One region of the Nocardioides plantarum genome, then DNA from elsewhere that is predicted to be linked to it. Evidence: predicted binding sites of a transcription regulator. Region 1 holds the regulator's gene; each other region holds the start of a gene.
The links. The regulator LexA, encoded in region 1, represses DNA repair genes until DNA is damaged. The targets are predictions, from matches to a motif close to TCGAACANNTGTTCGA.

Region 1 (2,263 bases):
GGCGGCGCGCATCCCCCACAGCGTCCCGAGCAGGTTGACGTCGACCAGCCCGCGCACCTGCTCGTCGCTCAGCGCCGCCAGGTCGCCGTCGAAGCCGACGCCGGCGTTGTTCACCCACACGCCCAGGGGCGCCAACCCCGTCGCGACCGAGGCGACCGCCCGGTGCGAGGCCGGGTCGCGCACGTCCTGGGCCACCCCGGTCGCGCCGATCCGGGTGGCCGTCGCGGCGACCGCCTCGGCATCGACGTCGGTGATCACGACCCGGTGCCCGGCGGCGACCAGGCGCACGGCGATCGCGCGGCCGATGCCGCGGGCCGCGCCGGTGACGACGGCGGACGTGGGAGCGGACGTGGGAGCGGACCCAGGCGGGGGCGAGGACGTCGGTGAGGGGGCGGAGGCCATGACCCATGGTCGCAGCCGTGCGCGCGACACGCCGTTCGAACACCTGTTTGAAATCGTCGGCGCCCGGTGGGACCCTGAGCCATGCCCGACAAGCAGCCCGACAAGCGGTCCACGAAACAGTCCACCAAGCAGTCGTCCAAGACCAGCAAGGTCTCCGAGCTCCCCGACGGCCCGGCCGACGCCACCGGCCTGACCCCGCGCCAGCAGCGCGTGCTGGCCCACATCAAGGACAGCCTCGAGCTGCGCGGCTACCCGCCGAGCATGCGCGAGATCGGCGAGGCGGTGGGCCTGACCAGCACCTCGAGCGTCGCCCACCAGCTGCGGGTGCTCGAGCAGAAGGGCTACCTCAAGCGCGATCCCAACCGACCGCGGGCCCTCGAGGTGTTCCTCCCCGACGTCATGGCGGCCCGCCGCTCGCTCGGCCAGGCCGAGGAGACGTCGTACGACGAGACCGGCATCGGCGATGTCGCCGTCGCGGCGATCCAGGTCCCGCTGCTCGGCCGGATCGCGGCCGGCGGCCCGATCCTGGCCGAGCAGACCTACGACGACGTCTTCCCGCTGCCGCAGCAGCTGGTCGGCGACGGCCAGCTCTTCATGCTCGAGGTGTCGGGCGAGTCGATGGTCGACGCCGCGATCTGCGACGGCGACTACGTCGTCATCCGCCAGGAGCAGACCGCCAGCAACGGTGAGATCGTCGCGGCGATGATCGACGGCGAGGCCACCGTCAAGACCCTGCAGCGCAAGGACGGCAAGGTCTGGCTGCTCCCCCACAACGAGGCGTTCGACCCGATCGACGGCACCGACGCCACGATCCTCGGCGTCGTCACGGCCGTGCTGCGCAAGCTCTGACCCACGATCGGGCCCGGCATACGCCGGGTGAACGCTCGACGACCGTTGTCACGACCCCCGTCACTCCACGTGCCGGGGGTCGTTGACTGTTTCCGTGACGACACCCACCGGCGTACGGCGACGTACCGTGCTCGCGACCGGCTCGACCGGCGCCGCCCTGACCACGCTCGCCGGCCCCGGCTCGGCGACCGCCGCGACAGCGCCCCGGTCACCGGCCGCTCGCGCCGCGCTCCACCACTTCCGCCACGGCGTCGCCTCGGGTGACCCGCTCCCCACCAAGGTGCTGCTCTGGACCCGGGTGACCCCCGACGCCGTCAGCAAGCCGGGCTCCGGCAAGGGCCCGCAGGTCACGGTGACCTGGGAGGTCTCGACCCGCAAGGACTTCCGCCGCATCGTCAAGCGCGGCACCTTCGTGACCGGTCCCAGCCGTGACCACACCGTCAAGCTCGACGTCGCCGGGCTCACCCCGGCCACCTGGTACTACTACCGCTTCGGATTCAAGGGCACCCACAGCCGCGTCGGGCGCACCCGCACCGCCCCGGCACCCGGGTCGACCCCGAGCCACCTGCGCCTGGGCATCGTCTCCTGCGCCAACTGGCAGGCCGGGTGGTTCGCGGCCTACCGCGGCCTCGCGGCGCGCAACGACCTGCACGCCGTGGTCCACCTCGGCGACTACGTCTACGAGTACGGCGCGGGCGGCTACGGCTACGGCCGGGACGACGTCGACATCCGCACCCACGACCCGAAGCACGAGATGGTCTCGCTCGAGGACTACCGGCGCCGCCACGCGCAGTACAAGACCGACACCGACCTGCAGGACGCGCACGCCAAGTTCCCCTGGATCATCACCTGGGACGACCACGAGGTCGCCAACGACCAGTACGCCACGGGGGCCGAGAACCACCAGGCCACCGAGGGCGACTACCTGCGGCGGCGGGCCCGCGCCCACCGCGCCTACGACGAGTGGATGCCGGTGCGGATGAACAGCACCACCAAGCTCGCCGACGGCGAT
Region 2 (2,263 bases), on a different contig from region 1:
GGATCGCCGACGCCGCCGACGTTGCGGCGCAGGCCGTCGCCCAGGACCAGAACCGGCTCGCGACGCCCGGCCTGGTCGACGTGACCGATCGCAGCAGCCTCTACCCGGCGGGAGAGATCCTGGCCGAGTACACCACGATCAAGTCGGTCGCCAACGACTACATGCGCAACATCTCCGCCGAGATCAAGTCGGCCGGCGACACGATGACCGGCGTCGACTCCGGTCCGTGGGACCGCCCGGGTGAGATCGGTCTCGGTCGCACCGGTGGGTTCTCGGAGTGGAACGCCCTCAACGCCGCGATCAGCGCGGCGGCCAGCGAGACCGCGTTGAGCGTCAACCAGGCCGCGGACGCGCTGGTGATCATCGCCGACGACTTCGCCGCCTCCGACGAGGAGGTACGCGCCGACATGGCCGCGCTCGCCGACCTGACCCGCGATCAGAACGAGACGGCCGGCTTCTGACCTCGACGACCCGGGACCCGGTGGGGTCCCGGGTCGGACCGGGTCGGCCGGGTCAGGGCCGCTCGGCCCAGGACGCCCGGCCGTCGCCGGTGATCGGGATGACGGGTCCGCCGGTGACGTCCGGGTGGAGCGTCGCCTCGCCGAAGCCGCGGACCCGGGCGAGCACCTCGCGGACCCCCGACCCGGCGTCGCCGGCGACGAAGCCCTGGACGTCGAGTCCCGCGGCGCGGCCGAGGTCGACGGCCCGCGCGACGTGGAAGTCCTGGGTCACCACGACGGCGCTGCTCACCTCGAACACGTCGTGCGCGCGGCGCATCGTGTGCCAGGTGTTGAAGCCGGCGTAGTCGGTGAAGACGTCCTGGGGCGGCACCCCGGCGGCCAGGACCGCGTCCCGCATCGTGTCGGGCTCGTCGTACTGCTCGGTGCCGTTGTCACCCGAGAGCAGCAGCTTGTCGACGATGCCGGCGTCGTAGAGCGCGACGGCCGCGTCGACGCGCTCGGACACCACGGCGCCCAGCGTCCCGTCGGGGCGCACCAGCGACCCGGGCACGATCGCCACCTGCGCGTGGGCGAGGTCGGCGGGGTCGGTCTTGACGCGGTCGTCGGTGCGGGTGAGCACGACGGCGTTGGCCGTGGCGACGGTGCCGGCACCGAGGGCGACGACGACGACCGCAGCGGTGCGTGCCCGGCGGGCCCATCGGTTCATGCCCCGGAGCCTAGGGCGCGCCCGGGTGACGCCGGCGCCGCCACGCGAGCGGGTCGGGTTCGAGGTGGGTGGGATGACCGTGAGTCGTCCACAGGTCAGTCGTTGCTGATGTTGTCCACAACCCCTGTGGTTGAGCGGGAAAGTCCGTTCGAACTGTCGGTGGCGAGTGCTTGGGTAGACCCATGACCAAGCACCAGGACCCCACTCGATCGGGCCACCCGATCGAGTCGTTCCTGTGCTCGGCGCTCGACGACCTCGAGGGTCTGGCCGACGTGCCTGCGTGGTCGATGGACGAGGCCACCACCGACCGGGTCGTGCTCCTGGCCGCGCGCGTCGCCGCCGGGGTGGCCGAGGTCGAGGCCCGGGCGATCGGCCAGGCCGTGTCGCTGGACAGACCGGGCATTGCAGGGTGTCGCGGGGTCACTCAATGGCTGCGTCAGCTCACCAACGTCACTGGCCGGCTGGCCGCACGCAAGGCTGCGCTTGCCTCGTCTCTGGCTGCATGGGAGCCCACCCGTGCCGCCACCGCGCGCGGTGCGATCCACGCCGAGCAGGCCCAGGCAATCGCCGACAAGATCGCGTTGCTCGACGACGACGTCACCGACCACGACAAGCAGCGCGCCGAGGCGTTCCTGCTGGGCGAGGCGGCAGACCACGACGCCGACGCCCTGGGCCGCATGGGTCACGAGATCTACGCCCGCCTCGACCCCGACTGTGCCGACGCCCGCGAGGCCGAAGCCCTCGCGAGGGCCGAGGCCCGGGCGAGGAAGAGGACCCGACTACGGATGTACGACGACGGCGAGGGCCTGACCCACGGCACCTTCGTCATCCCGACCCTCTACGGCGAGATGCTTCGCAAGGCCCTCGCGGCACTGGCCGCTCCGAAGCACGTGCGAGCCGAGCAGGGGGCCGGGTCCTACGACTGGGAGACCCCCACGCCGGAGAAGCTCGGCAAGGCCCTCTGCGACTACGTCGCCCGCTTCCCGGCGTCGAAGCTCCCGAAGCTCGGCGGCCTCAACGCCACCGTCATCGCCATCGGCGACGCCGACCTCCTCGAGGGCAAGGTCAAGGTCGCCCGCCTCGACACCGGCCACAA
Region 3 (2,263 bases), 1.3 Mb from region 1:
ACCTGCTGCTCCCCTGGCGCGCCGGCGCGGCCCTCGCCCTGGTGCGCCAGGGCGAGCGCGCCGAGGCCCTCGCCCTGGCGCACGCCCAGCACGACCTCGCCCGGGCCGCGGGCACGCCGTACGACGTGGCGCTGGCGCTGCGCGTGCTCGCCACCACCGACCCCACCACCGACGCGACGACCACCGGGAGCAGCGAGCGCGCGCCGCGGCTGTGCGAGGCGCTGGCCCTGCTCGCCGACGTCGAGGCGACCCGCCTGCGGGCCCAGCTCGAGACCGACCTGGCCGGCCTGCGGCTCCTCGACGGTGACCGCGACGCGGCGGTCGCCCTGCTCCGCTCCGCCGAGGCGTACGCCGCGAGCGAGGACCTGTGGCCCCTGCAGAGCCGCGTGCGGCGGTTGCTCGACCGGATGGGCGAGGTCCCCGACCGGGCCGGGGCCGAGGCGCTGGCCGTGCTCACTGCCGCCGAGCGCCGCGTCGCGCTGCTCGCCGTCGAGGGCCTGGGCAACCGGCAGATCGCCGAGCAGCTGGGCGTGACGGTCAAGGCTGTCGAGGGCAACCTGTCGCGGGTCTACCGCAAGCTCGGGCTCTGCTCGCGCCGCGGGCTCGTGGCGCTGCTCGCGTCGGTCTAGGACGGCCCGGGCAGCGAGGGCCGGGCCTCAGGCCGTCGGTCCCGGACGCCGTCCGACGCCCGCGTCGCGCAGGATCTTGCGGGCCTGGACCAGCTTGTAGACCCAGATCCCGACGACCGCCACGACCCCGGCGTCGTCCACCAGACCCAGCGGCCCGAGCACGATCTCAGGCAGTACGTCGACCGGGCTCGCGAGGTAGACGAGCGCGCCGACCATCGCCACCAGTCCCCGCGGGGGCACGCGGTACCTCACCATCACGAACACGATGACCGCGACCCCCAGCAGGAACAGCCCGCCGAGCACCACGAGCACGATCGTGACCAGGTCGCTGACGTCCATCCCGCCAGCCTGGCACGTCCGTGCGATGTCTCGAGACATCGGTGACCGTCCTGCCTCAAGACATCGTTGACACGTGCTCCGTCAGGACTTTGGTGATGGTTCGGGGTTCTGGGGTCGAGGTCCAGGGGGGTCTGTCGTTGCCGAGGTAGGTGACTCCCGGGGGATTGGTCGGGGGTGTTCCGTGAGGACCTGGCCCGCGTGGTCGGCTTGTAGGGCGTGGCGGCGATCGGCTCGATCCCGAGTCGCGACACGTGCTCGACGAGGTGGATCAGGTCCGCCGCGCGAGGGGTTCAACGCCGATGCGTTGCCCGACCGCCGCCACGCCGAACGTGGCCGCCTCCTCGGCTTGGGTCGAGTCACACCGGCCTCATCACGGCTGTCCACAGCATCCCGCAGACCCTTTTGTTCGAACATATGTTCTAGTATTCTTGGGGCATGCCCGCCGCCCTCGCCGACACCGCCGTGACCCCGGCGCTGCTGCTCGACGAGGTCCGCCGTGCCCGCGCTGCGGCCGAGGCCGCCGAAGCCCGGATCATGGAGCTAGCCGTGGAGTGGGCTCACGCCCACCCCGTCCTCGAGGGTGGTGAGGGGTGGCAGATCACCACGGCCACTGGCGTGGCCTACAGCGAGGTCGACGGCACCGCCCTGGCCCTGGACCCCACCGACCCCGCGGCTGAGGAGCTGGTCGAGTGGTGCGGCATCCCCCCGGTGGCCTGGGATGCCCCCGCGGCGTTCGCTGCGGCCAACAAGATGTCCACCGCCGCCGGCAAACGCCTGATCCGTGACGCGTTGATCCTGCACCACCGCCTGCCCCGGACCTGGGCGCGTGTGACCGGTGGTGAGGTCCCCGCGTGGCGGGCGCGTCGGGTCGCTGAGGCTGTGCTGGCCGCCCCGGCCGATGTGGTGGCCTACGTCGATGACCAGATCGCCCCCGTGGTCGGCACCATCGGCACCGTCACCCTGGACCAGGTCGTGGAACGAGCCATGACCCTGCTGCACGCCGAGGCCCGCGAGGCCGACCAAGCCTGCGCCACCGAGTCCCACGAGGTCCGCTTCCACGGTGACGCCCAACCCGACGGCACCGCCGAGCTGTTCGCCCGCGGGGACTGGAAAGACCTCCACGACCTCCACCAGACCCTCACCCACGTCGCTGCAGCCCTCAAGGCCGCCGGCGACGACACCGGCCTCGACGTACGCCGCGCCCGCGCGTTGGGGGTCCTGGCCGACCCCGCCCAAGCCCTCGCCCTGCTCAACGGTGCCGAGGCGCCCGCACCGTCCAAGCAGGCCGTGCTCTA

Region 2: the regulator LexA is predicted to act here: its motif matches at 1,304-1,319, upstream of FJQ56_RS17205 (HNH endonuclease signature motif containing protein).
Region 3: the regulator LexA is predicted to act here: its motif matches at 1,375-1,390, upstream of FJQ56_RS10915 (HNH endonuclease signature motif containing protein).

The regions. Positions count from the first base shown of each region.
Region 1 is NZ_VDMS01000001.1:1,028,034-1,030,296, forward strand. Features, by position in the region: gene FJQ56_RS04785 (SDR family oxidoreductase) at 1-402, opposite strand, end outside; gene lexA (transcriptional repressor LexA) at 484-1,251, shown strand; gene FJQ56_RS04795 (alkaline phosphatase D family protein) at 1,346-2,263, shown strand, end outside.
Region 2 is NZ_VDMS01000004.1:197,139-199,401, reverse strand. Features, by position in the region: gene FJQ56_RS17215 (hypothetical protein) at 1-461, shown strand, start outside; gene FJQ56_RS17210 (SanA/YdcF family protein) at 514-1,167, opposite strand; gene FJQ56_RS17205 (HNH endonuclease signature motif containing protein) at 1,350-2,263, shown strand, end outside.
Region 3 is NZ_VDMS01000001.1:2,324,456-2,326,718, reverse strand. Features, by position in the region: gene FJQ56_RS10925 (helix-turn-helix transcriptional regulator) at 1-629, shown strand, start outside; gene FJQ56_RS22430 (DUF1232 domain-containing protein) at 657-968, opposite strand; gene FJQ56_RS10915 (HNH endonuclease signature motif containing protein) at 1,404-2,263, shown strand, end outside.